Regions from separate parts of the Streptomyces sp. NPDC006551 genome, predicted to be linked through region 1. Evidence: riboswitches for the same ligand, from Rfam matches in the RefSeq annotation. Region 1 holds a riboswitch; the other holds the start of a gene.
What was found. A riboswitch is a leader RNA that binds a small molecule or an ion and turns the genes downstream of it on or off. The one in region 1 is predicted to bind glycine.

Region 1 (15,264 bases):
AGAAGGGGATACCGATGACGTCGGCCGCCCGGCGTGCGTCGCGCGAGTCCTCGATGGTGCAGCAGCCGCGCGCGCCCGTACGGAAGGACTGCGGGTTCGCGGAGAGCGCGAGGTGCACCCCGGTCACGTCGTGGCCGGCTTCGGCGGCGCGGGCGGCGGCCACGGCGGAGTCCACACCGCCGGACATGGCGGCCAGTACCCGGAGGGGGCGGGGGTGGGGGTGCTGGGGAGTCTGAGTCATAGCCCTACCAGGGTACGGGGCCCGGGAACCATGGTCGCCTGTGTAGGCGTTCACGCTCACATGGGGAGTGAGAAGAAGCGGGGGGTGGGTCGGCGAGCCGTCCTGCTCGGCGGTGGCGCGGCGGTCCTGGGTACGGCGGTGCTGGCCCAGGAGGAGCTGAGACGTGCCTGGTGGCGGCTGCCCGGGACGGAGAAGGAGCGGATCGAGGGCGCGCTCGACCACAAGGGCGCCGACTGGTCCGCCGCGTCCCGGGCGAACTGGCGGCGGGCCGACCGGCCGGACGACTTCACCATCGACCGGGTGGTGATCCATGTCGTCCAGGGGAGCTACGCCACGGCCCTGAAGGTCTTCAAGAACCCGGGGCACGGGGCGGCCACGCACTACGTCGTCCGCAAGGACGGCCATGTCGCGCAGATGATCCGCGAGCTCGACGTGGCCTTCCACGCCGGGAACCGGGACATGAACGAGCGGAGCGTCGGCATCGAGCACGAGGGCTTCGTCGACCGGCCGCAGGACTTCACGAAGGCGATGTACGAAGGGTCGGCGCGGCTGACCGCCGGGATATGTGCTCGGTACGCGATACCGGTGGACCGCGAGCACATCATCGGGCACGTGGAGGTCGAGGGCACCGACCACACCGATCCCGGCCCGCACTGGGACTGGCCGCGCTACATGAAGCTCGTACGGGAGGCGTCCGCGAAGCTCCCGCGCACCGAGGTCACGTGAGGCCGGCGGTACGCGCGCGTTCCACGGCCGGGCCGATCGCCCCGGCGACCGCCGCCACGTCCTCCTGGGTGGAGGTGTGGCCGAGGGTGAAGCGCAGGGTGCCCCGGGCGAGGTCCGGGTCGGTGCCGGTGGCGAGCAGGACATGGCTCGGCTGGGCGACGCCGGCGGTGCAGGCGGAGCCGGTGGAGCACTCGATGCCCTGGGCGTCCAGGAGCAGCAGCAGGGAGTCGCCCTCGCAGCCGGGGAAGGTGAAGTGCGCGTTGGCGGGGAGCCGGTCGACCGGGTCGCCGCCGAGGATCGCGTCGGGGACGGCGGTGAGGACGGCCGCGACCAGTTCGTCGCGCAGGGCGCCGATCTCGCGGGCGAACTCCTCGCGCCGTTCGGCGGCGAGCCGTCCGGCGACGGCGAAGGCGGCGACGGCGGGTACGTCGAGGGTGCCGGAGCGGACATGGCGCTCCTGCCCGCCCCCGTGCAGGACGGGTACGGGGCTGTACTCGCGGCCCAGGAGCAGCGCGCCGATGCCGTAGGGGCCGCCGATCTTGTGGCCGGACACGGTCATGGCGGCGAGGCCGGAGGCGGCGAAGTCGACCGGGATCTGGCCGAACGCCTGGACGGCGTCGGCGTGCAGGGGAACGTCGAACTCCCTCGCCGCGTCCGCGAGTTCGCGGACCGGCATGACCGTGCCGATCTCGTTGTTCGCCCACATGACGGTGGCGAGGGCCACGGTCTCGGGCTCGCGGGCGATCGCCTCGCGCAGGGCGGCGGGGTGGACGCGGCCGTACCGGTCGACGGGGAGGTACTCGACGGTGGCGCCCTCGTGGGTGGCGAGCCAGTCGACGGCGTCGAGCACGGCGTGATGCTCGACGGGGCTGGCCAGAACGCGGGTACGGAGGGGGTCGGCGTCCCGCCGGGCCCAGTACAGGCCCTTGACGGCGAGGTTGTCGGCCTCGGTGCCGCCGGAGGTGAAGACGACCTCGCTGGGCCGGGCGCCCAGGGCGGCGGCGAGCGTCTCGCGCGCTTCCTCGACGGTCCGCCGGGCGCGCCGCCCGGCCGCGTGCAGGGAGGAGGCGTTGCCGGTGGCGGCGAGCTGGGCGGTCATCGCCTCGATCGCCTCGGGCAGCATGGGCGTGGTCGCGGCGTGGTCGAGGTAAGCCATGGTTACTTGATTCTACGAGGCCGTTCCCGTGCCTCGGCCCCGTGGCCGGTTCGCGCCCTCGACTCGTCGGCCGTGAGCCCCGTGAGCGTCCGCTCGGAGCGGCGGGTCGGACGTCACCGGCCCCTCGACTCGTCGGCCGTGAGCCCCGTGACGTCCGTTCGGAGCGGCGCGGTGGGACGTCACCGGCTCACGCTGTCGGGGGGTCAGCCGCGCGGGGCGCGGGCCAGTTGGCGGGACTGCGCGACGAGGCGGTCCGCGCTGTCCCAGACCTCGGCGTCCTCCTCCAGGAAGCCGCCGGCGAGGTTGCGGGTGGTGATCGAGACGCGCAGCGGTCCGGGGGCCGGGCGGCAGCGGATGTGGGTGGTGAGCTCGACGGTCGGGGTCCAGCCCTTGAGGCCGAGCTCGAAGGAGGTCGGCGGCAGGGCGTCGACGGTCAGGAGCAGCGAGAGCGGGTCGGGCTCGCGGCCGTCGGCGAGACCGAACCAGCCGCGCATCTCGCCCTTGCCGGAGGGCGCGCCGACGGCCCAGCCGACGGTGGCCGGGTCGAGCCTGATGTCGAGCCGCTCGGTGATCGCGGAGGAGCCGGGGATCTGGGGCGTGGGGCCGTCGGAGGTGCCGAAGCAGTTCTCGATGGGCGCGATGGCCGGGGGCTGCGCGGAGGTGCGCACGTCGTCGGGGAGCGCGTCGAGGTCTCCGTACGAGGCGAGGACGCGGATGCGCTCGACCTCGGTGCCGTCCTCGGCGTACTGGAAGAGGGACGCCTGGCCGGTGGAGAGGGTGCGGCCGGTACGGACCGTCTCGGTGCGGATCACCGCGGGGCCGGGCACGGACGGCGTGAGGTAGTGCGCCGAGATCGTGAACGGGTCCGGGTGCGGGAGGTGGTCACCGAGGGCGCGGCCGAGCAGGGCGAGGAGATAGCCGCCGTTGACGGCGTGGATGATCGTCCAGCCGGCGGAGAGATCGGCGTCGTAGACGCCGGGGGCGCGGAGGGTGACGGCGGTGTCGCGGTCGAACTCGCTCGTCGCGGGGCTCGTCGCGGGGCTTGTCGACGCGACCGTCGACGCGGCCGTCTCGGTGCTCGTGCTCATGCGCCCGACGGTACAGCAGGTAACTACTGAGCGGTAGCTTTTTCCGGCTCCTCGCGAGCGGATGAGCGCCGGTTCCAGGCCCGGGGGGCGCGCCAGTGGTAGCGCATGGCGAGCAGGCGCAGCGCGAAGGCCGTGAGGACGGCTGCGCCGCTGGTGAACGCGTTGAGCGTGTCGAAGCGGATGCAGAGGACGACCATCGTGGCGCCGACCATGGCGGGTACGGCGTAGAGGTCACGGTCCCAGCGGAGCAGGGACGGGACCTCGTTGGCGAGGACGTCGCGCAGGACGCCGCCGCCGACGGCGGTGGCGAGGCCCAGGGCGGCGGAGGAGGTGAGGCCGAGGCCGTATTCGTACGCCTTGGTGGTTCCGGTGACGCAGAAGAGGCCGAGGCCGGCGGCGTCGAAGACGTTCACGGCGGTCTGGGTGCGCTCGACCTGGGGGTGGAGGAAGAAGACCAGCACGGTGGCGACGAGCGGCATGAGGAAATAGCCGAGATCGGTGAAGGCGGCGGGGGGTACGGCGCCGATGATCAGGTCACGCAGGAGGCCGCCGCCGAGTGCGGTGACCTCGGCGAGGACGGCGATGCCGAAGACGTCGAAGTTCTTGCGGACGGCGAGCAGGGCACCGGAGATGGCGAAGACGAAGATGCCGACGAGGTCGAGCGCGTGCTGGACGGAAGGCGTGAACAGATCGTGAACCACGGCGCCCATTGTGACGGGTGGCGCGCGGATTCCCTGCCGGGCGGGCGAGCGGGCGCGGGTGGGCGCCCTGACGACCTGGGCGGGCACCGGGCCCCTGCCGGGCGGGCGAGCGAGTCCGCTGGCGGGCGGGCGAGCGGGCCCGCTGCCGGGCGGGCGAGCGGGCGCGGGTGGCCGCCCTGAACGACCTGCGGGCGGGCACCGGGCCCCTGCCGGGCGAGGGCACCTGCACTGACGGCCCTGGCGGGCGGACGCGGGTGCGTCCCCGGCCCTTCCCCGCGCGACGGACGCCGAAGGGGCGGGGCGGGGAACTCCCCCCCGCCCCGCCCCTTCCCGAAACCGTGACGGGAGACGCCGAGGGGCTCGCCCCCCGCGCCCCCGTCCGGCGGCTTCGTGCTGCCGTCACTCCTTGGGCGTGCCGGCCTCGTCCTTCGCCTCCGGCGCGTCGGCCACGGCCGCCCCGTCCGGAGCCTCCGTCCCCGACGACGACGCCGTCTTCGTGATCGACACCTCCACCGACTCCCGCGCCACCGGCACCGTGAGGCCCTCGGCGTTCTCCGGGTGGTGGCAGGCCACGCGCTGGCCCGGGCGGAGTTCGAGCAGGGGCGGTTCGTCGGTCTTGCAGACCGCCGTCGCCTTCCAGCAGCGGGTGTGGAAACGGCAGCCCGGCGGCGGGGCGATCGGCGACGGTACGTCGCCGGTCAGCAGGATCCGCTCGCTCTTCACGCCCCGGCGCCGCGGGTCCGGCACCGGGACCGCCGACATCAGGGCCTTGGTGTACGGGTGCATCGGCGACTCGTACAGGGACTTGCGGTCCGCGAGCTCCACGATCTTGCCGAGGTACATCACCGCGATCCGGTCCGAGACGTGCCGGATGACCGACAGGTCGTGGGCGATGATCACGTACGTGAGGCCCAGCTCCTGCTGGAGGTCGTCCAGGAGATTGACCACCTGCGCCTGGATCGAGACGTCCAGGGCCGAGACCGGCTCGTCGGCCACCACCAGCTTCGGCTTCAGCGCCAGCGCCCGGGCGATGCCGATGCGCTGACGCTGGCCGCCGGAGAACTCGTGCGGGTAGCGGTTGTAGTGCTCGGGGTTCAGGCCGACCAGGCCGAGCAGGCGCTGGACCTCCTGCCGCACCCCGCCCTCGGGCTCGACGCCCTGGAGCTTGAACGGCGCCGAGACGATCGAGCCGACCGTGTGCCTCGGGTTCAGCGAGCCGTACGGGTCCTGGAAGATCATCTGGATGTCGCGGCGCAGCGGACGCATCTTCGCCACACCCAGGTGGGAGACGTCCACGCCCTCGAACTCGATGGTTCCGCCGGTCGGTTCGAGGAGCCGGGTGATGAGCCGGCCCATCGTCGACTTGCCGCAGCCGGACTCACCCACGACGCCGAGGGTCTCGCCCGGCAGCACCTCGAAGTCGATGCCGTCGACCGCCTTGACCGCCCCGACCTGGCGCTGCAGCATCCCCTTCTTGATCGGGAAGTGCTTCACCAGGCCGCTGACCTTGAGCAGGGGCTCGGGGGTCGTCCCCGTCGTGTTGTTCTCGCTCACAGCTTCGGCGCAATCTCTTCGGTCCAGATCCGGGTCCGCTCTTCCTGCGACATGTGGCAGGCGGAGTGGTGACGGCCGGAGCCCTCGTCACTCGTCGCGAGCCGCAGCTCCGGGCGCTCGGTGCGCGTGATGCCGCCCTTGGGCACGTCCGCGTACGGGCAGCGCGGGTTGAAGGCGCAGCCGCTCGGGATGTTGATGAGGCTGGGCGGGTTGCCCTTGACCGGGATGAGCCGGTCGGTCTGCTCCCGGTCGATCCGCGGCATCGAGCCCAGCAGGCCCCAGGTGTAGGGATGCTGCGGCTCGTAGAAGACCGCCTCGGCCGGTCCGCGCTCCACGCACCGGCCGCCGTACATCACGAGGATGTCGTCGGCGACCTCGGCGACGACGCCGAGGTCGTGCGTGATCATGATGACCGCGGAGCCGAACTCCTTCTGCAGGTCACGGATCAGGTCGAGGATCTGCGCCTGGACGGTGACGTCGAGCGCGGTGGTCGGCTCGTCGGCGATGAGCAGTTCCGGGTTGTTGACCAGCGCCATCGCGATCATGGCGCGCTGGCGCATACCGCCGGAGAACTCGTGCGGGTAGCTGTCGACCCGCTTGGCCGGCTCGGGGATGCCCACGCGGTCGAGGAGTTCGACGGCCCGCCTGCGGGCGGTCTTCTTGTCCACGTCGTGGTGGACGCGGTACGCCTCCACGATCTGGGCGCCGACCGTGTAGTACGGGTGCATCGCGGAGAGCGGGTCCTGGAAGATCATCGCCATGTCGCGGCCGCGCAGCTTGCGGACGGACTCGGCGTCCGCGGAGAGCAGCTCCTGGCCGTTGAGCCAGATCTCGCCGGAGATCCGCGCCTTCTGCCGGCCGTACTGGCCGACGGTGTGCAGGCCCATGATGCCGAGAGAGGTCACCGACTTGCCGGAGCCGGACTCACCCACGATGCCGAGGGTCTTGCCCTTCTCCAGCTGGAAGGTGAGGCCGTCGACCGACTTGACCACGCCGTCGTCGGTCGGGAAGTGGATCTTCAGATCGCGTACGTCGAGGAAGGCGTCGGACGGCGCGGACTTCCCGGACGCGACCGGCTCCCCCACAGCGGCTCCGGTCTTCAGAAGCTTGTCCGTCATGCGAGCCTCACTCGGGGGTCGATCACCGCGTACAGAAGGTCCACCACGAGGTTCGCGAGAACGACACAGGCGGCGGTGATGAGCGTGACCGCCATGATCAGCGGCAGGTCGCGCTCGCTCACTCCCTTGATGGCCATCCAGCCGAGGCCCTGCAGGTTGAACGCGGTCTCGGTCAGGATCGCGCCGCCGACGAGGGCGCCGAGGTCCATGCCGAAGATGGTCAGGATGGGCGTCATCGTGGAACGCATGGCGTGCTTGCCGAGCACGACCGGCTCCGGCAGACCCTTGGCCCGTGCCGTACGGATGTAGTCCTCGCCGAGGACTTCGAGCATCGTGGCGCGGGTGAGCCGCGCGTACATCGCCGCGTAGAGGAAGGCGAGGGTGATCCAGGGCAGCAGCAGGCCGCCGAACCAGCCGCCGAAGGACTCGCTGATCGGCACGTACGAGGCGTTGAGCCAGCCCAGTTGGGTGCGGAAGATCAGCATCGCCAGCATGGCGGTGAAGAAGATGGGGAGCGAGACACCGGCGAGCGCGGTGATCATCGCGACACGGTCCACGATGGTGCCCCGCTTGAGGGCGGAGACGACACCGGTGGAGACGCCCATGAGCAGCCACAGGATCGCGGCGCCGATGACCATGGAGAGGGTGACGGGGAAGGCGTCCACCAGCATCACCGAGACGTCCTGCTCGGTGCGGAACGAGTAGCCGAAGCAGGGCGCCGCGCAGTGGATCGTGCTGCCGCCGCCGGTGTAGTCGCGGCCGACGAAGATTCCGGAGACGAAGTGCCAGAACTGGACCAGGATCGGCTCGTCCAGGCCCAGCTTCTGCCGGATGCCTTCGATCGAGGCAGGGTCCGCCTGCTTGCCGACGAACATCGCGGCAGGGTCGCTGCCGGTCATCTTGGGGATCAGGAAGAAGATGCTGAGCGTCACCAGGGTGACGACCATCAGCATCACTACGACGGCGAACAGCCGTCGGACGATATATGCAAGCATGCGGTCGGCCGACCGGTGGCCGGGGATCCCGATCGGGGTCCCCGGCCACCGTGAGCGGCCATCACCTGCCCTTCGGACCTAGCGGCGGGTGGTGCGCCGGTGGAGCGAGTTGGTGGACACTCGACTGACTCGACTTACTTGACGACGCCGAGCGACGCGTAGTCGTAGCGGCCGTTGTAGGCGTCGGCCGTGTAGACGTTGGTCAGTCGCGACGAGCGCCAGATGATGTTCTTCTCGTGGGTGAAGGGCAGGTAGACCGCCGCCTCGGAGACCTTGGTGTTGATCTGCTTGTAGAGCTCGCCGGCCTTGACCGGGTCGGTCTCCTTCAGCGCCTCGTCGAAGAGCTTGTTGACGGCCGGGTCGTTCAGCTCGGAGAAGTTGTTGTTACCGCTCTGCAGGATGAAGCGGCCGTCGACCAGCGGCTGCAGGAAGCCCTGGCCGCTGGGGAAGTCGGCGCCCCAGCCCATGATGATGATGCCGTAGCCCTTGTCCTTGACCACCTTCGGCGAACCGATGATGCCGGAGGTCTGGGCGCCGTCGAACTGGTCGATCTGGGCGTCGATGCCGACGGCCTTCAGCGACTGCTGGAGCGACTCGGCGGTGGCGATCTCGATCTTCTTGTTGTTACGGACGGCGATGGTGGTCTTGAAGCCGTTCGGCTTGCCGCACTTCTTCAGCGCCTCCTTCGCCTTGGCGATGTCCGGCTTGCCGGAGAGCTTGCCGTAGGGGTCGGCCTTCGGGTCGGCACCCTTGATGGCCGGCGGCAGCATGTTGGTGGCGATGTCGCCACCGGCCTGCGGGCCGCCACGGGCGGTCTGGAGGGACTTGGAGTCGGCCGCGTAGATGATCGCCTTGCGGCACTCGACGTTGTCGATGACCGTCTGGGGGAAGACCGCGTACCGGATGAAGCCGGTCTGCGGGTTGTCCGCGTTCGCCTTGTGCTGCTGGAGCACCTTGCCACGGGCCGACGCGCCGACGCCGGTGGCGTTGAGGTCGAGGTCGTACTCGCCCTCGATCAGACGGTTGTCCATGTCGTCGGCGTTGGTGGTGAACTTGACGCTGATCTTGTCCGGAAGCGCCTTGCGGACGGTGTCCGTCTTCGCGTCCCACTTGTCGTTGCGGACGAGCATGATCGACTTGTTGGGCGTGTACGACTGCCACTTGTACGGGCCGGAGGAGAAGGGCTTCAGGCCGTACTGCGCCTTGGTGTCCTTGTCCTGGCGCACCGGGGAGGCGGCCGGCATGGCCAGCATCTGCAGGAAGTCACCGTTGGCGACCGGCAGCTTGAAGATGATGGTCTTGTCGTCCGGGGTCTCGATCGCCTTCAGGCCGAGCTTGTCCGGGGAGGTGTCCTTGTACGGACCCTTGTACTCGCCCTTGGGGTCGAGCACCTGCTGGAGGTAGATCGGGCCGCCGGAGATCACGTCCTGGGCCCAGATGCGCTCGATGCCGTACTTGATGTCCTTGGAGGTGATCGGCTTGCCGTCCTCCCAGGTGACCCCGTCCTTCAGCGTGAAGGTGTACGTGAGGCCGTCGGGGGAGACCTTGCCGGCGTCCGTGGCGAGGTCGGGGACCAGCTCGGTGGAGGCGGCGCCCGGCTCGGCCTTGAACGTGACCAGCTGGCGCGTGTAGTAGCGGGCGAAGTCCCACACGAAGCCGTAGTAACCGCGCTGCGGGTCCCAGGAGTCGGCCTCCTGCGAGCCGATGAACTTCAGCTCACCGCCCTTCTTGTCGGAAGGGTTGGCGATCTTGTTCACCGCTGCGTTGAAGCCGGGCGCGCCGGACTTGCTGTCGCCTCCGCCGTTTCCGCCGCCACACGCCGTGGTGACGACCATGGTGGCCGCGGCGAGCAGAGCGCCCGCGGCGATTCTGCGCCGGGAAGAGCTGTTCAGGTTCATGGTCTCGCAACCTCCGGAATAGTGGCGGCCGTCGGGGCGGTCCGCCGGTGTTGATTGCCTCCTGTCACCAGCGGCAGGGGCGGGTCTGTGCGGGGTGGCAGGTGCTCAGCGAGCGGCCTTCGGGTCGAGCGCGTCACGCACGCCGTCGCCGAAGAGGTTGAACGCCAGAACGGTGATGAAGATCGCGAGGCCGGGGATCACCATGAACAGGGGGTCCGATTCATAGGTGGTGATGGCCGTCGACAGCATCTGGCCCCAGGAAGCGGTGGGAGGCTTCACACCCGCTCCCAGGAAGCTGAGCGCCGCCTCGGTGAGGATGTTGGTGGGGATCATGAGGGTCGCGTAGACCATGATCGGCGCGACCAGGTTGGGCAGCAGCTCCCGGCGCAGGATGTAGAGGCGGCCGGCGCCCAGGCTGCGGGCGGCCTCGACGTACTCGCGCTCGCGCAGCGAGAGGGTCTGGCCGCGGACGATCCGGCCCACGTAGGGCCAGCCGAAGAAGCCGATGACGATCACCAGGGCGCCGATGCGTACGCCGGAACCGGAGACTCCGAGGATCTCGTTGGGCAGTACGGAGACCAGGGCGATGGTGAAGAGCAGCTGCGGGAAGGCGAGCATGACGTCCATGACCCGGCTGAGCGCCGCGTCGACCCAGCCGCCGAAGAAGCCGGCGGTGATGCCGAGGACGGTGCCGAGGACGACCGCGAAGAGCGCCGCGAGGACGGCGACGAGGAGCGAGATCCGGGCGCCGTAGACGACGCGGCTGAAGACGTCGCGGCCGTTGACCGGCTCGACCCCGAGGAGGAAGTCGGAGCTGATACCGCCCCAGGAGCCGATCGGGGTGCCGAAGAGCGGGTCGATCTGGTCCTCGTGGAACTCGTCCGGCGGGTGGCCGAGGAGGCCCACGATCACCGGCGCGAAGATCGCGACCAGGACCAGGAAGATCACGACGGCGCCGCCCGCGAGGGCCAGTTTGTCGCGCTTGAGGCGCGTCCAGGCGATCTGCCAGGGCGAACGGCCCTGGATCACGTCGGCGGGGCCTTCGGGCACGGCGTCGACGGCCGCGGTCGACTCGGCCGCACTCGTCTCGTGCAGTGGTGCCGTCATCGTGGTGAGGACCCCTCTCGGCCGCCGGTAGCCGGCCCTTGCCCGCCGCGGGTAGCGGCTTGGTGGAACAACTGCGGGGCACTGGCCATGACGGCCGAACGCCCGGTGTTCCGGGGAGTCTTCAATGGGTTCGCGATCACCCGCCAGACCCAGCGGTGAATGTTTGCTCAAACGTGATGCGGTGCGTTGCCTTCCGTTATCCGGACGTCGTGATCGCGTGAGCGGACCATCTCACCCGCTAATCCAGCAGAACGGACATGTCGCTCAACTGTGCTCGCGCGGGCCGGAATTGGGGGAACGGAACAGTCGGAATCAGTACGTACGGGGCGCGGCCGACGGGTATCCGTGGCCCGGGCCGTGCGGAGCGGGGGCCGCGTGGGCGTCCCGGTCGTAGAAGGGGCGGGCGTTGGCGCGCAGCCACATCGCCACCGGGTCGTACTCGTCGGACATCGCGACCGTCGAGACGGGAAGCCCGTCGGGGACGGCGGAGATCGACTGGCCCATCATCGCCCGCACGGAGTCGACCGAGGCCGGGGAGGTGTCGTAGAGGTCGAGTCCGATGGCGAGGTACGGGGAGCCGAGCGCGGGCTGCACCCAGGCGCGGCGAAGCGCCCGTACGGACGGGGTGCGGTGCGCGTTCTGGGTCAGCAGGGCGTAGAACTGGGGGATTTCCAGGGCGGGTTCGGTCAGCCGCAGCGGCCCGGCGGGCATCCGGTCGAGGCCCGTGGCGATCCGGCGCAGGTCGGCCCAGGGGATGCCGACGCCGCCGCCGGAGTCGTGCGGGTTGAGCCAGATGCCCCAGCGGTCGGGGTAGAGGGCGCGGGCGATGTCGCGGCCGGTGACCACCTCGTGGGCGCGGTTCCAGCCGGAGGCGGCCAGTTCCTGGGCGGAGGTGACGCAGGGGGCGTAGCCGAGGCCGTCGATCTCCATGTTGCCGTACTGGGCGTCGGGCGCGCCCGCCTGGCCGTGCCAGAGCAGCATCCAGACGTCACCGTCCGCGAGGGCGTGCAGCAGTCGCTCGTACGCTTCATAGCGTCCGGGTGCCACCTGGCGCAGCATGTGCTCGACCTGTCCGGCCGCAGCGGTGCCTGACGCGCTCACCCTGTGTCCCGCCCCTCTTCCGTCCACCGGTTCAGCTTAATGACGCTCAATGCCGTGGTGCGCCGCTCAGCCGGCGGTCCGCTGGTAGAAGGGGCGCACCCGCTCCAGCATCCAGTCGCCCACGGGGTCCTGCGCAACGTCCAGGAGGATGAGATTGACCGGCCAGGCCACCTCGACCCGGCCCAGCGCGCGGCCGAGCGCGTCGAGCGGGGCGTTGCGGTCGACGCCGTCCCAGCCGACGAGCTGGACGCCGACGAACAGGGCGGGTTCGGTGCCCTCGACGCTGGCCAGGGCGCGGCGGGCGGTGAGGACGACTCCGGTGGCCTCGAACTCGGCGGCCGCGGCGGAGAGGAAGTCGACGGGGTCGTCCTGCCAGTCGGGCTCGAAGAGCCGGACCCGGCCGCCGGTCGCGGGGCCGTCCAGCGGGGTGCGTCCGACCCGGCAGAGTTCGGCGACGGCGGGCGGAGGCAGCGGGGCGCCGACGGTGCCCCCGGGGTTCACGGCGATGCCGAGCTGCGGCGGCAGACCGCGGGCGAACTCGCGGGCGGGCGCGACGGTGAAGGACATGTGGCTGCCGACGCAGGCCAGGAACTGCTGCTCGGAGCTGAAGACGGGGACGTACGGGATGCCGTCGATCTCCATCGTGGGCAGGTCGAGGTCGGTGCTCTCGGGGCTGCCGCCGTTGGGCAGCGGCACCCAGACGGGGCTGCGGCCGAGCACCTCGACGAGCCGGCCGCCTGCGGCGGGGTTGCCGAGCGAGGCGGCCAGCACCTCTTCGAGCTCATTGCCCGGCCACGTAACGTCCACGGTCTCGGTTCCCCTTCTCACGCGCCTGGTCACGCGCCCTCGGGGCAGAACCCTAACGCCGCCCCGACGCCGTCGTGGCCACAAGCGTACGGACCGCGCCGGTCCGGAACGCCGCCGCTCCCCCGCCGGTCAGTGCGCGTCCCGGAAGGCGATCTTCCGGAGTGCGCCCGCCGCGTCCCGGTCGAGCAGGGTCGCCGAGGCGCAGCCGCGGGGCAGCCGGCCCGCCTCGACGGAGCGCAGCAGCCGGCCGACCGCCCGGCGGTGCCGGGCGAAGGCGTACCCGGACACTCCGCGGCCCCGCTCCCGCTGGCCGTCGCGGGCGGCGGCGGGGGTGACGTCGAGCAGGACCAGATGCAGGGAGCGGCCCCGGCGGCGGGCCTCCCGGGCCAGCCAGTTGCGCACCCACGACTGGGTGCCGCAGTCGTGGACGATGACGCTCCGGCCGGCCCGCAGGGCCCGGCGCAGCCCGGCGTAGTGGGCGATCCGTACCAGCGGGCGGTAGACGGCGTACGGCAGGAAGCGGGGCATCCGCGCCTCCCAGCGTTCGCGGGCGTCCTGCGAGTCGATGCCGCGTCCGTCGGCGGCCTGCCGCATCAGCGTCGACTTGCCGCTGCCGGGCAGCCCGGAGACGACCACCAGGTCACCGGCGGCGAAGGCGAGCACGCGCGGACCGCGCCCGTCCCGCTCGCGCAGGTCGCGCAGCAGGCGCGCGGTGCCGCGCCGGGTCCTGGCCCGGGCGCGCTGGGCCGGTATGCCGGTGGCCGCGTAGGCGCCGGTTCGCTGGAACGTCATCGCTTCTCCCCCTGTCGGGTCCTGAAGACCCTTCCCCAAGAAGTGTAAAGAGACGGTAATGAGGCACAAGCGATTTGCCGATCAGGACCCGCGTGCAATGATGTGCGCGCCAAGCGCACACAACCACATACCGGCCGCTCGAATCCGCGCGGGAGAGTCCCGGACAGGCTGTAGCAGTGCTGTAGCAGTCCGGGCGCCGAAGGAGCAAGACCCTCCCTTGAATCTCTCAGGCCCCGTACCGCGCGGATGAGGCAGATCTGAAAAGCGGGCGCGCTGTCGCGCCCCACCCAAGGTGCAAGCCGAGGATGCTCTCGGTGAACCTCTCAGGTTCCATGACAGATGGGGAGGATCGTCCTCGTCCGTCATGATTTTTTTCGCCCTGGGACCCGGGAGCCACACCCATGAGCACTGCCCCCCGCCTGACCGCCCTCGATGCCCTGCATCGCTCCCTGGGCGCGACCATGACCGACTTCGCGGGCTGGGACATGCCGCTGCGTTACGGCAGCGAGCGCGACGAGCACAACGCCGTCCGCACCAAGGCGGGTCTGTTCGACCTCTCCCACATGGGGGAGATCACCGTCACCGGGCCGCAGGCCGTCGAGCTGCTCGACTTCGCGCTGGTCGGCAACATCTCCACGGTGGGCGTGGGCCGGGCCCGCTACACGATGATCTGCCGGGAGGACGGCGGCATCCTGGACGACCTGATCGTGTACCGCCTCGGTGACACCGAGTACATGGTCGTCGCCAACGCCTCCAACGCGCAGATCGTCCTCGACGCGCTCACCGAGCGGGCGGCCGGCTTCGACGCCGAGGTGCGGGACGACCGTGACGCCTACGCCCTGATCGCCGTCCAGGGCCCCGAGTCCCCCGGAATCCTGAAGTCGCTGACCGACGCCGACCTGGACGGGCTGAAGTACTACGCCGGTCTGCCCGGCACGGTCGCCGGGGTCCCCGCGCTGATCGCCCGCACCGGCTACACCGGCGAGGACGGCTTCGAGCTGTTCCTGAAGCCCGAGCACGCCGAGGGCGTCTGGAAGGCGCTGACCGAGGCCGGCGCCCCGGTCGGCCTGATCCCCTGCGGTCTGTCCTGCCGTGACACGCTCCGCCTGGAGGCGGGCATGCCGCTGTACGGGCACGAGCTGACCACCTCCCTGACCCCGTTCGACGCGGGTCTGGGCCGGGTCGTCAAGTTCGAGAAGACGACCAACGAAGGCCGCTTCGTCGGCCGCGAGGCGCTTGAGAAGGCCGCCGAGCGCGCCGAGACCGCCCCGCCGCGCAAGCTCGTCGGCCTGATCGCCGAGGGCCGCCGGGTCCCGCGCGCCGGGATGCCGGTCGTCGCGAACGGCGAGGTCATCGGCGAGGTCACCTCCGGCGCGCCCTCCCCGACCCTCGGAAAGCCGATCGCCATGGCGTACGTGGACGCGGCGCACGCCGAGCCGGGCACGCAGGGTGTAGGTGTGGACATCCGCGGCACCCACGAGCCGTACGAGGTCGTGGCGCTGCCGTTCTACAAGCGCCGGAAGTGACGTTTCCGGGCAGGACCGGTCCCACCGCCCCGGTGGCTCGGTTCGCCTCCGGGGCGCTTCGCGCCTCTTCGGCTCACTCGCCCCGTCTCACCTCTTGTCTCATCCCGCAAGACCCACGTTCATCAGCACTCCCCCGATCCAGGAGAATCAGGTCATGAGCAACCCCCAGCAGCTGCGCTACACCAAGGAGCACGAGTGGCTGTCGGACGCCGAGGACGGCGTCGCGACGGTCGGCATCACGGAGTTCGCGGCCAACGCGCTCGGTGACGTCGTCTACGCCCAGCTCCCCGAGGTCGGCGACACCGTCACCGCGGGCGAGACCTGCGGCGAGCTGGAGTCGACGAAGTCCGTCAGCGACCTGTACTCCCCCGTCACCGGCGAGGTCGTGGCGGCCAACCAGGACGTCGTGGACGACCCCTCGCTGGTGAACACCGCTCCGTTCGAGGGTGGCTGG
Region 2 (15,264 bases), on a different contig from region 1:
CCCGCACCCACCAACTCCGCCGCCGCGCCCGGCCAGACGCCACAACGTGACCGGCGGGGCCGCGCCCGGGCGTCCGCCGCGCACCCGGCGGACGCCCGGCATCCCCCCGTAGCGGTCCGCCACGCCTACACCCGTACCTCCGACTCCGCCTCCGCCTCCGCCTCACGATCACGGGACGTGGCCACCGTGCGCGTCTCCGCGGTCGCCAGGCCCACGACGGCCGCGAGGAGCAGCAGGGTGCCTGCCACGGTGGCGGCGGTGAGCCGCTCGCCGAGGGCCGTGACCGCGATCAGCGACGCGCTCACCGGCTCCAGGAGCATGATCACGGAGACGGTCGCGGCGCGGACCGCGGCCGCTCCGGTGAAGTAGAGCGCGTACGCCAGCGCCGTGGGGACCGCCGCCACGTACACCAGCAGGCCCAGCACCCGCAGCGGCTCGGCCGTGTGCGGAACGAGCCCCTCGACGATCGCGGCCGGCAGCAGCCCGACCGCTCCGATGGCGAAGGCCCACGCGGTCGTCGACAGGGCGTCCGAGGCCCCGCCGTCCCGTCCCAGCCACCGGGTGAGCAGGGTGACCGCCGAGTACCCGGCCGCCGAAAGGACCGCGAGAGCCGCGCCCAGCGGCCGGACGCCACCACTCTCGCCCCCCAGGACGAGGACGGCGAGGCCGGCGAGCGCCCCGGCGACGGCGGCGATGCCGCCGCGCCCGAGCCGTTCGCCGAGGGTGAGCCGGGCGCCGACGGCGATCAGGACCGGCCCCGCGCCCAGCGTGACCATGGTGCCGACCGCGAGGCCGGTCGCCTCGACGGCGGCGAAGTAGGCGCCCTGGAAGACGGCCATGGAGATCCCCGTACCGAGAATGCGGATCAGCCGTCGGCGACGGGGCTCAGCCGGCCCGGCCCCGGTGCGCCGGGGGCGCAGGGCCAGCGCCCCGAGCAGCAGCACCAGGCCGCCGGCCGAGCGCCAGAAGGACAGGGCGAGCGGGCCCAGGTCGCTGCCTCGGAAGATCAGCGAGGCAGCGGCACCGGCCGTGCCCCAGGCGATTCCCGCGACGACGAGACAGAGGAGGCTCCGCCCGACGGCGGGCGTGGCCGCAGCGGGGGCCGCATTCGAGGCCGCGGACGCGAAAGAGAGATCGGAGGAGGAGGGAGAGGTTTTCGACACGTACTTCTCCGTGTGAAGACGGGTGATGGGGTCGCTCGACTGCGCACGGGGGCAGCGAGGACCCGCTCGGGGACTGCCCGAGCCCGGTCTTCGTCAGGGAGAGTGCCGCCCGCGCTAGGCGGCGGGCGGCGGAAGTACGGTCTTATGCATGATCGTCACCCTAGAGGGAGGCCCGGTCCGGCCGACCACTCCGTTTCCCGGTCGGCCGGACCGGTCCCGGCCACCGGGACCGGCGAGGCGGCCTTCGGTGTCGACGACTGGGCGATGAACGCGCCGATCAGGACCACCGCGCCGCCGAAGATCTGCGGGCCCGCGAGGTGTTCGCCGAGCAGCACCCACGCCAGGACGGTCGCGATCACGGCCTCCAGGCAGGCGACGACGCCGGCCACCTGGGGGGAGAGCCTGCGCACCGAGATGACTCCGGTGACATAGGCGAGCACGGTGGCGATCAGCACGATCCAGCCGAGGAGCAGCCAGGCCGGCGCGTCGGTGCCGTTCATGTCGGCGGTGCCGCCGAGGACCGACCACTCCATGCCCCACGGGCGGGCGACGACGGTCAGGACGAGGGCACCGAAGAGCAGTCCGTACGCGATGACGCCGAGCGGATCGGCCGGGTCGGACTCGTCGCCGCTCTGGTCGGAGAGGACGAAGTAGCCGACCTGGCAGCAGGCGGCGCCCAGGGCGAGAAGCAGCCCGAGCAGGTCGAAGCTCAGCCCGGACCAGACCTGCACCACGCAGGCGAGTCCGCCGACGGCGAGGACGACGCCGAGTGCGGCGGCGCGGGTCACCGGGCGACGCTGGACGAAACGGACCCAGCCGAGGACGAGAGCGGGTGCGAGGTACTCGATGAGCAGCGCGACACCGACGGGAATCCGGGACAGGGAGGCGAAGTAGAAGGCCTGGACGCCGGCGACGGCGAGCAGCCCGAAGCCGGCGAGCAGCGCGGGCTTGCGTCGCAGGAGGTCGCGGTGGCGCCAGGCCACGGGCAGCATGACGAGCGCGGCACCGGTCACCCGGAGCCACACGACGTGCAGCGGGTCGAGTCCCGCCTCGATGAGCGGCTTGGCCGCCACTCCTGAACCACCGAATGCGAAGGCCGAGGCCAGGGCGAGTCCCAGGCCGGCGCTTCTCCCCTGAGACGCGTGCATCGGGCCATCATGACAGGGCGGCGTCAGGTGCGTAACCCCCGTTACACCTGTTGAGACAGCTCCCCGATCCGGTCGGCCAGCGCGAGCGGATCCACCCGTGCCCTGCGGAGCACCTCGACGGCCCGGCTGCCCGGATCCGCCGCGACGGCGGCGAGCAGATCCAGGCCGCGGGCGCACGGCTCGCCGCGCGACGCGGCCCGTTCGAAGGCGCTCGCCATGGCCGCGGCGGCCGAGGGCGACCACGCCGCCACCCCCGCCGCGGCCGGGGCAGACCATCCCGCCACACCGGCCGGGGCAGGGGCCGACCACCCCGCCGCTCCCACCTCCGGCCACCTCGCCGCGTCCACCACGCCTTCCCTGCCCGTCACGTGATCCGTGGCGTTCGCCGGCTCCACCCGCCGCACGACGTGTCCGCCGCCGGTCTCCTCGACCGAGCCCTGCCAGCGCAGCCCGTAACCGATGGAGCGCTGCACGAGATACCCCAGGAGGCGGGCGCGCTGCGAAGCGTCCTCGAAGGCGGCGCCCACCTCGGGATCGGACTCGATGAGCGAGTGCAGCAGATGGGCGGTGTCGATCTGCCGGTCGCCGTCCCGGAGGGCTCGACGTCGCGCGCCCGCCACGACCGCCGCGAGTTCGGCGGTCAGGCCGGAGGCGATGTCCGCGCGTCGCCGGATCGGCGACTGCGGGGGCACGCGGTGGACGGGTCTTTGCACCCTCCCACCTCATCAGCCTCCGGCGGCCGGAGCATCCCCGGTGAGAAGCATGTGCGCATCCCACCGGAGTTGGGCGCACGCGAGCGGCTCCTCCTTCTTCGGGATGAGATTGCGCGAGTTCGGTGCACGGGGCGCGCGCCGCCTTGCCTTGCGCCCCGGACGCAACCACGGCCCCCTCGCGCAACGTCTCCCGTACATGTTCTGGATGGTCGCCCTTCTCGCGCTCGACGGGCGGCAGTACGTCTACCGCGTGTACGCACCGCGGGAGGCGCTGCCGGCCGATCTCTTCTGGGCCGCGTTCCACTGCCACGACGAAAGCGGCGGACCCCGGGCCTCCGACTGGTTCGACTCGGCGCAGATCTGGTGGATGGGCGACGTCGAGGAACCGGCAAGGAACTGACGGTTCATCAGTATTGAATGTTCACGGCCGTACGGCTACGTTCCGCGACACCGGATCCCAACCAGCACACGTGAACGCGTGAAGGGGTGGTCGCATGGCCGAAGTCAGCGCGGAGGCACGGCTCGAGGCGCCGGCCGAGAAGGTCTGGGCACGGCTGACGGACTTCTCCTCGTACGGCGAGTGGAACGCCACCCACACCGACTTCCCGAACGGCGGCCCGGCCACGCTCGAAACGGGTGCCACCTTCGCGGAGAACATGAAGCTGATGGGCTTCCCGGCCGAGGTGACATGGACGGTCGAGGAGCTGGAGACCGCTCGGGTGCTGGCCATCCGGGGCAAGGGGCCGATGGGGGTCGACGTCGGAACGCGCTACTCGCTGGCGGCTGACGGTGACGCGACGACCGTGCGCATCGACGGGGAGTTCACGGGCGCGGCGGTCTCGCTGATGGCGGGCAAGCTCAGGGACTCGGCGACGGCGGCGCTGAACGAGTCGCTGCGCAAGCTGGCCGGCCTGGTGGTCTGACGCGGACGCCCCGGCACACGCGCGGCGGACATGAAAGGGGCCCCGCGGCGGATCGCCGTGGGGCCCTCCTTCGCCGGGGCCGCTCAGTGTTCGTCGGCCAGGATCAGATACAGCTTCTTGCGGGCGTCGTTGATGACCTCGACGGCCTTGTGCCGCTGCTCGGGGCTGCCGGTCTTCCAGACCTGCCCGAACGCCTCCATCAGACCGAAGCCGGCCTGCCGGATCTCGTTCAGGGCGTCCCAGTCGACACCGCGCCCGGCCTCTTCCCACGGGGCCTCCGGCCCCGACTCGGCCTCGGCCCGACCGGCGTCCGTGAGCGTGAACAGCTTCTTGCCACCGTCGCTCGCGCTGGCGATCAGCCCCTCGTCCTCGAGCAGCTGCAGGGTCGGGTAGACGGAGCCGGGGCTGGGCTTCCACGCCCCGCCGCTGCGCTCACCGATCTCGCGGATCATTTCGTAGCCGTGCATCGGGCGGTCCTTGAGCAGCGCGAGGATCGAGGCACGCACGTCTCCGCGCCGCGCCCTTCCCCGTCCGCCACCTCCGCGACCGCGCCCGCCACCCCCGAAGGGGCCACCACCGAACGGTCCGCCACCGAAGCCGGGCCCGAAGGGACCGAAGGCGGCGCGACGGCGCTCGAAGTCACCGCGTCCGAATTCGCCCCGACCGAACTGGCCGCGTCCGGCGTCGCCCCGACCGCGAGGGCCGGGTCCGCAGTCTCCATGTCCATGCCCGTGCTCGTGATCGTGTCCATGAGTACGCATCGCAACGCTCCTTCCATCGGGTACATCGTCGAACTGTCGCGATGCTTCAACGATATATCGGAACACTTCGTTTGCCAAGCGTCCGTCGCCGACGACCGGTCCAGTCACCCGGGATTGGCCTTGGCCTGCGGCATCGCGCCGCCGGTACGGTCCCGGGCATGCGGATTCGAATCGTCGACGCCTTCACCGACCGACCCTTCTCCGGCAATCCGGCGGGGGTCCTGCTGCTCGACTCCTTCCCAGACGACCACTGGCTCCAGAAGGTGGCCGCCGAGGTCAACCTCTCCGAGACCGCCTTCGCCCACCCCCTGCCCGCCGGCGGCGAGGCCGACTGGGCGCTGCGCTGGTTCACCCCGACCACCGAGGTCGACATGTGCGGCCACGCCACGCTCGCCACCGCGCACGTCTTGCACACGACCGGTGCGCTCCCCACGACCGGCGCGGCGAACGGCACCGTCCGGTTCGCGGCCCGCTGCGGCATCCTCAGCGCCACGGCCGAAGAGGACGGCACCATCACGATGGACTTCCCGACCTCGCCGCTGACCCCCGTACCGGTCCCGGACGGGCTGGAGAAGGCGCTCGGTGTGGAGGTGGTCTCCGTCCACGACACCGCCGCCCACATCGGCGACCTGGTCGTCGAGCTGCGCGACGAGGAGACCGTGCGCTACGTCACGCCGGACTTCGCGGCCCTCGTCGACCTCTCCGACCGGGGTGTCATCGTCACCGCGGCCGCCCGACAGCCCGAGCGCGGCTACGACTTCGTCTCCCGCGGCTTCTTCCCGGGCGTCGGTATCGACGAGGATCCGGTCACCGGCAGCGCCCACACCGCGCTCGCGCCGTTCTGGTCCGCCCGCTTCGGACGCGACGAGCTGACCGGATTCCAGGGCGGCGCCCGTACCGGCCTCGTGCGCACCCGGCTGCGCGGCGACCGCACCCTCCTGACCGGCCACGCCGTGACGGTCATCGAAGGGGAGCTGCGCGCCTGACCCCGTAAGCCGCAGGACCCCGTACACGACGGAGGGGCGTACGGCCACCGCCGTACGCCCCTCCACCCCTACGCTCCGTTGCCCGCTAGGCCGTGGGCAGCCAGTCCACCTTCCCTGCCAGCAGGCCGTATCCGACGAAGGCCACGATGTCGAGCAGCGCGTGGGCCACCACGAGCGGTCCCACCCTCCCCCAGCGCCGGTACAGCCAGACGAAGACGACGCCCATCACCATGTTCCCGATGAAGCCGCCGACCCCCTGGTAGAGGTGGTACGAGCCGCGCAGCACCGAGCTCGCCACCAGGGCGGCCGTCGGCGACCATCCCAACTGATCGAGCCGGCGCAGCAGATAGCCGACGACGATGACCTCCTCCAGGACGGAGTTCTGCACCGCCGAGAGGATTAGCACCGGGTACTTCCACCACACCTCGGGCAGCGACTCGGGCACCACCGTCAGATTGAACCCCGAAGCCCTCGCGATCAGGTAGAAGGCGAGCCCGGCGCTCCCGATCCCGGCCGCCACCAGCGCGCCTCGCCCCAGATCCGGCCACGGCTTCGACCGGTCGAAGCCGATCGCCCGCAGCCCGGAGCCCTCGCGCAGCAGCAGATGCGCGACGAGGACGACCGGGACGAGCGCCGAGGCGATGCCGAAGAGCTGCCAGGCGAGGTCGAGCCAGGGGCGTCCCGGAGCGTACGAGCCGTTGAGCGTCGCCGCCTGGTCCTTCAGCCCGCCCGGCTTGGTCAACGATCCGACGAAGCTGATGAGGGCCGAGACACCGCTCGCTCCGAGCGAGAGCGCGAGCACGACCACCGTCTCGGACCGCAGGATCCCGCGCGACGGCTCCTCAGGGGGAAGAGAACCGGCCACCACTCGTTGCTCCGACACCACACCTGTCTCCACTTCCCCATCGCTTCCCGGGTACGGAGATCATGCGTGACGCTCCGGGCCGGACGCCATTCCCCCGCTCCTGGCGCCCGCCCCGCGTAGGTGGTCGACCCTACGAGATCCCCACCGGCCAGGTGTGGACCGGCTTCCCCGCCCGCATCAGCTCGGCGTAGCGCAGGGTCGTGGCCGCGAGCGCCGCCTCCCGGTCGAGACCGGAGTCGAGCGCCCGGTGGAAGGTGTCGGCCTGCCAGGACGCGCCGTTGACCCGCCCGCGGCAGCGTTCCTCGATCACGCCGAGATAGAAGTCGCGGTCCGCCGGCTCGACGCGCCAGGCGTCGAGCCCGGCCGCGGCCAGCGGCAGCAGCTCGTCCAGGACCAGCCGTACCGCGGGGACCGCCGCCACCCCGCCCGACCGGCCGGGCCGCGGCCAGCGCAGCTCCGCGTCGATCCCGTGGCGGCAGGCGGTGTCGAAGTTCACGGCCGCGTCCTCGAACGGCAGCCGCTTCCACAGCGGCCGGGTGTCCTCGGCCAGCGCCCGCACCAGGCCGTAGTAGAAGGCCGCGTTGGCGACGACGTCGGTGACGGTCGGCCCGGCCGGCAGGACCCGGTTCTCCACCCGCAGATGCGGGACCCCGTCCACCCAGCCGTACACCGGGCGGTTCCAGCGGTAGACCGTGCCGTTGTGCAGCACGAGCTCCCGCAGCCGCGGCACCCCGCCCCGGTCGAGGACGAGCAGCGGATCCTCCTCGTCGCAGATCGGCAGCAGCGGGGGGAAGTACCGCAGGTTCTCCTCGAAGAGGTCGTACGCGGAATCCACCCACCGCTCCCCGAACCAGGTCCTCGGTCGCACCCCCTGCGCCTGGAGCTCCGGCGGCCTCGTGTCCGTGGCCTGCTGGAACAGCGGCGGCCGGGACTCGCGCCACAGCTCGCGCCCGAAGAGGAACGGCGAGTTGGCACCGACCGCGATCTGGACCGCGGTCACGGCCTGCGCAGCGTTCCACACGGCGGCGAAACGCTGCGGGGTGACCTGGAGGTGCAGCTGCACGGAGGTGCAGGCCGCCTCGGGCACGATCGACGTCGCGGTGCAGTTCAGCCGTTCCACGCCGTGAATGTCGAGGGTGAAGTCCTCCCCCCTGGCGGCGACGATCTGGTCGTTGAGGAGGGTGTAGCGGTCGACCGCCGAGAGGTTCTCGGAGACGAGGTCCCGCTGGGCGAGCGTGGGCAGAATTCCGATCATGACCACCCCCGCGTCGACTTCACGGGCTTTGCGGTCGGCATATCCCAGACCGGTGGTGAGCTCCTCCGCGAGACGGTCGAATACCCGCCCGTCGAGACGGCGCGGGGCGATGTTCACTTCGAGATTGAACATTCCCAGTTCCGTCTGGAAATCCGGGCTCGCGATCCGCTCGAGCACCGGCTGATTGACCATCCTGGGCATACCGTCGAGGCCCGCGAGATTGAGTTCGATCTCCAGACCCATGAGATTCCGCGGCCGGTCGAACCTCTTCTCCGCCAGAAGCCTCGCGAGCCCCGCCAGACACTGCTGGAGCTTCCTGCGGTATCGCTGCCGATCAGACAGGTCGAACCCGTCTGTCACGACCTTCTCCCCCATCGAAGCGTCCCTCCCCGCATGGGCGGCCGCGGCGACGGCCGCGCGTGTCACGGACGATGATGCCCCGGCCTGCTGATCCATAACGCCTGCGCGACAACCCCGTTGAACGATAGGCTGAAGGGAGTTCCCGTCCGGCACATCCCCAAGGCACTCGGCAGAGACATATTCCATCGACATAATTGCCGGAACCATGGGATCGATATTCAGCCGTCCGCAGCGGGGACAACGTCGCAGGCAGACGCCCTGAGCCCACCGGGAAGCCGCCGAATCGCCGTTGAAATAGGACCGGATGGGACCTTGCTTGTAATATCGGCGAGCGCTAGCGGAAACACTGTGTGAACACCTCTCGTATAAACTCCGCGAACGAGGCAGAGTGTTGGCGCCCGGCCATGGCCTCATGGCCCCCTTCCGGCCCGGCAGCTGACAGCGCCGTCGTACCTGCCCACGCGTCACCGTGTCTCCTGAGCGAGAGGCGACCCACCATGCTCCGACCCTCACCGGCCCCTGCGCCGGCTCTGCGCAGTGTCCTCGCGGCCCTCGGTTCCCCCACCGCCGTCCGCGAGGCGCGAACGCCCGCCCTCCGAACCGCCCAGGGCCCGCTGAGCCCCGAACTTCCGCTGCCCGTACACGTCCTCGACGTACGGGACCAGGTCGTCCCGCCGGGACAGGCTCCGCGCACCCGGCTCGTCGGCTGGCGCTTCCTCATCCGGGGCACCGACAGGGCCGTCGCCGCCGCGGACACCATGCTCACCCCCGACGGCTGGTCGTTCTCGCACTTCTTCGAAGGGCCGTACGTCACCGCCACGGAACGCGCGCTGCTCCAGGCCGAGGCGCTGCCCACGCCGTACCAGCCCCACCTGCTGTCCATACCGGAGCTGTACATGCTGACGCTCTGGCTGCACGGCGACACCGAGGCCGACGGCGCCTCGGCCTCGCCCGCACCCACCGACCTGCTGGTCCCGCTCGCCCCCGCGCCGCCGGGAATCGCCGCCCACCGCCCGCACCGGGTCGCCGACCTGCTGCCCGTCCTCACCCTGCGCCTGGCGCCGCCGCCGTTGTTCGGCACGCCGGCGCCGGCCTGATCCGGATCACGCCCGTCCCCGCCCCGCGGCCGGCCCGGCCCGCGGGGCGGAGCTCCGTCCGGACCGCGTCGAACACCACCGTCGAACGACTCCCCCCGTACGGACTAGCCCTTTGGTGCTACTCCGAACCATCCGAAGTGACCTCCCAGTTGAGCTGAACCGCCCGCGAGAGTGATACGTCTTCATGCAGTAGGAAGAGCTGCCGCGAAATACCTGCGGATCGACGTCCGTAGGGGAACACTGGACCAACCGAACCGACAACGGGGGGCGGCCATGAGCACCGCATCGAGCCGCAGGACGACACTCATCACGACGCAGCGAAAGAACCCACCCATGTGCCAGCACCAGCCAGCCTGTCCCACCGCCGACTCCGCCGACCGGGAGGCGGCCCGCCTCATGGCACACCACCCGGAGCAGGGCTGGAGCCTGCTGTGCAACGGGGTCCTGCTCTTCGAGGACACCGGTGAACTGCTGCCGGACGGGCAGATCATCGCCCCGCACCGCCCGCTGAGGGTGGGGCAGGTGACCACCGCCGCCTGACGCCGAGGCGGTTCAGGCACCAGGACCCGTACGAGGGACCACGAACACGACAAGGGCCGGCCCGGAGGAGACCTCCGAACCGGCCCTGACTCATGCTCAGTTGTCGTACGCGTCCAGCGGCGGGCAGGAGCAGACCAGGTTGCGGTCGCCGAACGCCCCGTCGATCCGGCGGACCGGCGGCCAGTACTTGTCCGCGGCCGAGACACCGGCCGGGAAGACCGCCTCGTCACGGGTGTACGGGTGGTTCCACTCGCCGCCCAGCGCGGCCGCGGTGTGCGGCGCGTTGTGGAGCGGGTTGTCGTCGGCGGGCCACTCGCCCGACGCGACCTTCTCGATCTCGCCGCGGATCGCGATCATCGTGTCGCAGAAGCGGTCGAGCTCGGTCAGGTCCTCGGACTCGGTCGGCTCGATCATCAGCGTGCCGGCCACCGGGAAGGACATCGTCGGCGCGTGGAAGCCGTAGTCGATCAGGCGCTTGGCGATGTCGTCGACGCTGACACCGGTCGACTTGGACAGCGGGCGCAGATCGACGATGCACTCGTGGGCGACCAGACCGGCCGGACCCGTGTAGAGCACCGGGTAGTGCGGCTCCAGACGCTTGGCGATGTAGTTCGCGGCGAGGACGGCGACCTGCGTGGCCCGCTTGAGGCCCTCGCCACCCATGAGTCGCACGTACGACCACGAGATCGGCAGGATGCCGGCCGAGCCCCACGGGGCGGCCGAGATCGGGCCGACGCCCGTCTCGGGGCCCGCGGTGGGCTGCAGCGGGTGGTTCGGCAGGTACGGAGCGAGGTGCGCGCGCACACCGACCGGCCCGACGCCGGGCCCGCCGCCGCCGTGCGGGATGCAGAAGGTCTTGTGCAGGTTCAGGTGCGAGACGTCGCCGCCGAACTTGCCCGGCTTGGCGAGTCCCACCAGCGCGTTGAGGTTGGCACCGTCGACGTACACCTGGCCGCCGGCGTCGTGCACGGCTCCGCAGATGTCGGCGACGTGCTCCTCGAAGACACCGTGCGTGGAGGGGTAGGTGATCATCAGCACGGACAGCTCGTCGCGGTACTGCTCGATCTTGGCGCGCAGGTCCTCGACGTCCACCTCGCCGTCGTCGGCGGTCTTGACGACGACGACCTTCATACCGGCCATCACGGCGCTGGCGGCGTTGGTGCCGTGCGCGGAGGACGGGATGAGGCAGACCGTGCGCTGCAGGTCGCCGTTGGCGCGGTGGTAGGCGCGGACGGCCAGCAGACCGGCCAGCTCGCCCTGAGAACCGGCGTTGGGCTGGATCGACACCTTGTCGTAGCCGGTGACCTCGGCGAGACGCTCCTCCAGCTCGGTGATGAGCGTGAGGTAGCCCTGCGCCTGCTCGACGGGGGCGAAGGGGTGGATCTGACCGAACTCGGGCCAGGTCACCGGCTCCATCTCGGTGGTCGCGTTCAGCTTCATGGTGCAGGAGCCGAGCGGGATCATGCCGCGGTCGAGCGCGTAGTCGCGGTCGGCGAGCTTGCGCAGGTAACGCAGCATCGACGTCTCGGAGCGGTGCGCGTGGAAGACCGGGTGGGTCAGGTACGCGTCGGTGCGCAGGAGCCCGTCGGGCAGCGTGTCCTCGGCGACGGCGTCCAGGGCCTCGATGTCGGCGTCGACACCGAAGGCGCCCCACACGGCGGCGAGCTGGGCGCGGCCGGTGGTCTCGTCACAGGAGATGGACACGTGGTCGGCGTCGACGAGGTACAGGTTGACGCCGGCCTCACGGGCGGCGGCGACGGCCTCGGCGGCCTTGCCGGGCACCCGGACGGTGAGGGTGTCGAAGTACGAGCCGTGCACGACCTCGACGCCACCGGCCTTGAGGCCCTCGGCGAGGACGGTGGCGTACCGGTGGACGCGCTGGGCGATCTGCTTCAGGCCGTCGGGGCCGTGGTAGACGGCGTACATCCCGGCCATGACGGCGAGCAGCACCTGCGCGGTGCAGATGTTGCTCGTGGCCTTCTCGCGGCGGATGTGCTGTTCGCGGGTCTGCAGGGCCAGGCGGTAGGCGCGGTTGCCGTCGGCGTCGACGGAGACGCCGACGAGGCGGCCGGGCAGGGAGCGGGCGTGCTTGTCCTGGACGGCCATGTAGCCGGCGTGGGGCCCGCCGAAGCCCATCGGGACGCCGAAGCGCTGGGTCGTGCCGACGGCGATGTCCGCCCCCAGCTCGCCGGGCGAGGTGAGCAGGGTGAGCGCCAGCAGGTCGGCGGCGACGGTGACGATCGCGCCGATCTCGTGGGCGGCGTCGATGACCGGCTTGATGTCCCGGACGGCGCCGGAGGCCCCCGGGTACTGGATCAGGACACCGAACACACCGCGCTCGGCGATCTCGGCGGGGATACCGTCGCTCAGATCGGCGACGACGACCTCGACGCCGGTCGGCTCGGCGCGGGTCTCGATCACGGCGATGGTCTGGGGCAGGGCGTCGGCGTCGACGAGGAAGACACCGTTCTTGACCTTGCCCACGCGCCGGGACAGGGCCATGGCCTCGGCGGCCGCGGTGCCCTCGTCGAGCAGCGAGGCGCCGGAGGTGGGCAGACCGGTGAGGTCGGCGACCATGGTCTGGAAGTTGAGAAGCGCCTCGAGGCGGCCCTGCGAGATCTCCGGCTGGTAGGGCGTGTACGCGGTGTACCAGGCGGGGTTCTCCATGACGTTCCGGAGAATCACCGGCGGGGTGAAGGTGCCGTAGTAGCCGAGGCCGATCATCGGGGCGAGGACCTGGTTGCGGTCGGCGAGCCGGCGCAGCTCGGCGAGGACCTCGGCCTCGGTGCGGGCGGCGGGAAGGGCGAGCGCCTCGGCGCTCTTGATCACGTCCGGCACGGCGGCGGCCGTGAGCTCGTCGAGGGAGCCGTAGCCGACCTGCGCGAGCATCTTGGCCCGGGCTTCGGCGTCGGGTCCGATGTGCCGCTGTTCGAACGGGATGCCCTGCTCGAGCTCGGAGAGCGGAATGCGGTGGGCGGTCATGTACGGAGGCCTCCTGGTCGTCACGACCTTCGAGGGGCACCACGGCGCGGGTACCCGGACGGCCTCCCCCTCTGTCATCTCGACCTGAGAGCTTCACCGGCACGCCGAAGGGCACGCCGGCTTTCACCGTCGGTGAGAGCGGATGCCGTCGGACGCCCGCCCTGCTTTCCAGAGTGACCTCGTCCGTGCGGTACAGGGGCCTGAGAGATTCCGGGGAGGATTTGCTCCTTCGGCGCCTCCGAAAACCTTCTCCGGAGGACTCTCCCGCACGGGGTCGACAGCCACAGCCAGCCTACCAGCGCGGTTCCCACTCCCATCGCTCAAGTGGCCGACATCCCAGATGTGCACTTTCGTAGTCTTTGAAGGTCCTCGAAGACCAGTCGCGACCCGTTGGAGGGACCGTGCAGACCGACATCGATCCGCGCAGCCTGATCGGCCGCAAGGCGTTCGACCGCGACGGCAACAAGATCGGCACCGTGGACGAGGTGTACCTCGACGACGCGACGGGGGTGCCGGAGTGGGCCGCGGTCCGCACGGGCCTGTTCAGCCGGGACGCCTTCGTCCCCCTGGAGCCCAGCGAACTGGTCGAGGACGGCCTCCACGTCCCGTACGAGCGCGCCCTGATCAAGGACGCCCCGGACTTCGGCGTGGGCCGCCATCTCTCCCCGGAACAGGAGCTCCAGCTCTACCGCCACTACAACATCCCCCTTCCGCCGGTGCCGGACCACGACTTCGGCCACCTCGCGGGTCAAGAGGACACCTGACCGGCCCCTCCAGCCCCGCTCGCCCCGGAGGCCGCGCGTCGCGGTCTCCGGGGCGACCGCCGCCCACGGGAGCGCGCGCAGCTCACCGTCGCGTCGGCGCACGCGTGCCGCGGCCCCGGTTACTCCTAGGCGACCGCCGCCGTACCCGCCCCGCCCCCCACCAGCGGCAGCGGGTCCGCCGGCTCCAGATCCGGGTCGTCGACGGGAAACGTCCGCACCCGCCCCGGCCCCGACCCCGGCTCCTCGAAGCGCACGGTGACCCGCCCGACCCCGCTGCCCTGCACCCACCCGGCGCCGTACACCGCGTGCCGCACGTCGTGCCCGGGCGCCCAGCGCCGCTCGGCCGGCACCTCGGGCTCGACCGCCTCCGGCGGCGCGGGCGCCTCCCCCGACTCCTCCTCCGACGGCGGCTCCGCCGCCTCCGCCTGCGCGAACAGGTCCTCCTGCGTGTAGTCCGCCAGGCCGCTCACCCCCACGCCCAGCAGCCGCACCCCGCCCGTCGTGTCCACACCCTCCAGCAGCCGCCCCGCCGCCTCCCGCACCACCACCGGATCGTCCGTGGGCCCGCGCAGCGTCTCCGACCGCGTCAACGTCGAGAAGTCGTACCGCCGCACCTTGAGCACGATCGTCCGTCCCGAGTGCCCGGAACCCCGCAGCCGGCCCACGCACCGCTCCGCGAGCCGCTCCACCTCCGTCCGGATCCGCACCCGGTCGTGCAGGTCCACGTCGAAGGTGTCCTCCACCGACACGGACTTCGCGTCCCTCTCGGCCACCACGGGCCGGTCGTCGTACCCCTGGGCCATCCTGTACAGAGAGGCCCCGTGCGCCCGCCCCAGAAGCCGTACAAGCTCGTCCTCACCCGCTTCCGCGAGGTCCGACACCGTCGTCATCCCCGCCCTGCGCAGATGCTCGCCCGTGGCCGGCCCGACGCCCGGCAGGATCCGCACCGACTTCGGTCCCAGCAGTTCCCGCTCCGTGCCCGGCTCGATGAGCACCAGCCCGTCCGGCTTCGCCTCCTCCGAGGCGATCTTCGCCAGCATCTTGGATCCCGCGAGCCCTACCGACCCCGTCAGTCCGGTCGTCGCGAGGATGTCCCGGCGCAGCAGCTCCCCCGCCCTGCGCGCGCTTGCGCTGTCCTCGGCGACGCCCCCGGCCTCCAGGTCCACGAACGCCTCGTCGAGGCTGAGCGGCTCCACGAGGGGCGACAGTCGTCCGAGCAGCTCCATGACCTGCTCGCTGATGGAACGGTAGAACGCGAAGCGGGGCACGAGATAGGCCGCGTTCGGCGCCCGTCTGCGCGCCTGCGCCATGGGCATCGCCGAATGGACCCCGAAGCGCCGTGCCTCGTACGAGGCGGTGGCGACGACTCCGCGCGGCCCGAGACCGCCGACGACCACCGGTTTTCCGCGCAGGCTCGGTTTCGCCGCCTGCTCGGCGGCGGCGAAGAAGGCATCCATGTCCAGATGCAGAATCGTCGGCGCGGCTCTCACATCTCCGATGCTGCCCTACACCACTGACAATCGGCTCGCACTCCCGTGCGGCCGCGCCGACCAGGCCGCCCCCTACCGGCTGCTCGCCCGCGCGAGCGCCGCCCACCGGGCTCAGACGGCCCGGTCCCGCCGCCGTCGCGCCAGCTCGTCGCCCGGGTTGTGCCCGATCAGCGTCTCGCCCGTGTCCACACGTTCCCCGTGCAGTTGCGAGAGCGCG

Region 2: it holds a riboswitch for glycine, as region 1 does, so the genes downstream of both, gcvP (aminomethyl-transferring glycine dehydrogenase) here and gcvT (glycine cleavage system aminomethyltransferase GcvT) in region 1, are expected to answer to the same signal.

What each region holds. Positions count from the first base shown of each region.
Region 1 is NZ_JBEXOT010000017.1:27,803-43,066, reverse strand. It holds gene mnmA (tRNA 2-thiouridine(34) synthase MnmA) at 1-241, opposite strand, end outside; gene ABZY12_RS17595 (N-acetylmuramoyl-L-alanine amidase) at 302-967, shown strand; gene ABZY12_RS17590 (cysteine desulfurase family protein) at 960-2,123, opposite strand; gene ABZY12_RS17585 (thioesterase family protein) at 2,327-3,211, opposite strand; gene ABZY12_RS17580 (trimeric intracellular cation channel family protein) at 3,235-3,912, opposite strand; gene ABZY12_RS17575 (dipeptide ABC transporter ATP-binding protein) at 4,312-5,466, opposite strand; gene ABZY12_RS17570 (ABC transporter ATP-binding protein) at 5,463-6,584, opposite strand; gene ABZY12_RS17565 (ABC transporter permease) at 6,581-7,579, opposite strand; gene ABZY12_RS17560 (ABC transporter substrate-binding protein) at 7,714-9,477, opposite strand; gene ABZY12_RS17555 (ABC transporter permease) at 9,583-10,584, opposite strand; gene ABZY12_RS17550 (enhanced serine sensitivity protein SseB C-terminal domain-containing protein) at 10,897-11,685, opposite strand; gene ABZY12_RS17545 (enhanced serine sensitivity protein SseB) at 11,752-12,492, opposite strand; gene ABZY12_RS17540 (AAA family ATPase) at 12,622-13,284, opposite strand; glycine riboswitch at 13,424-13,535, shown strand; gene gcvT (glycine cleavage system aminomethyltransferase GcvT) at 13,686-14,810, shown strand; gene gcvH (glycine cleavage system protein GcvH) at 14,965-15,264, shown strand, end outside.
Region 2 is NZ_JBEXOT010000002.1:8,987-24,250, reverse strand. It holds gene ABZY12_RS02680 (FMN-binding negative transcriptional regulator) at 1-50, shown strand, start outside; gene ABZY12_RS02675 (DMT family transporter) at 126-1,163, opposite strand; gene ABZY12_RS02670 (EamA family transporter) at 1,319-2,311, opposite strand; gene ABZY12_RS02665 (Clp protease N-terminal domain-containing protein) at 2,353-3,003, opposite strand; gene ABZY12_RS02660 (hypothetical protein) at 3,221-3,424, shown strand; gene ABZY12_RS02655 (SRPBCC family protein) at 3,519-3,947, shown strand; gene ABZY12_RS02650 (PadR family transcriptional regulator) at 4,031-4,708, opposite strand; gene ABZY12_RS02645 (PhzF family phenazine biosynthesis protein) at 4,867-5,694, shown strand; gene ABZY12_RS02640 (CPBP family intramembrane glutamic endopeptidase) at 5,780-6,559, opposite strand; gene ABZY12_RS02635 (glutamate-cysteine ligase family protein) at 6,690-8,189, opposite strand; gene ABZY12_RS02630 (hypothetical protein) at 8,672-9,271, shown strand; gene ABZY12_RS02625 (DUF5999 family protein) at 9,605-9,811, shown strand; gene gcvP (aminomethyl-transferring glycine dehydrogenase) at 9,908-12,793, opposite strand; glycine riboswitch at 12,972-13,070, opposite strand; gene ABZY12_RS02615 (PRC-barrel domain-containing protein) at 13,195-13,557, shown strand; gene ABZY12_RS02610 (DNA polymerase IV) at 13,683-15,047, opposite strand; gene ABZY12_RS02605 (MerR family transcriptional regulator) at 15,159-15,264, opposite strand, start outside.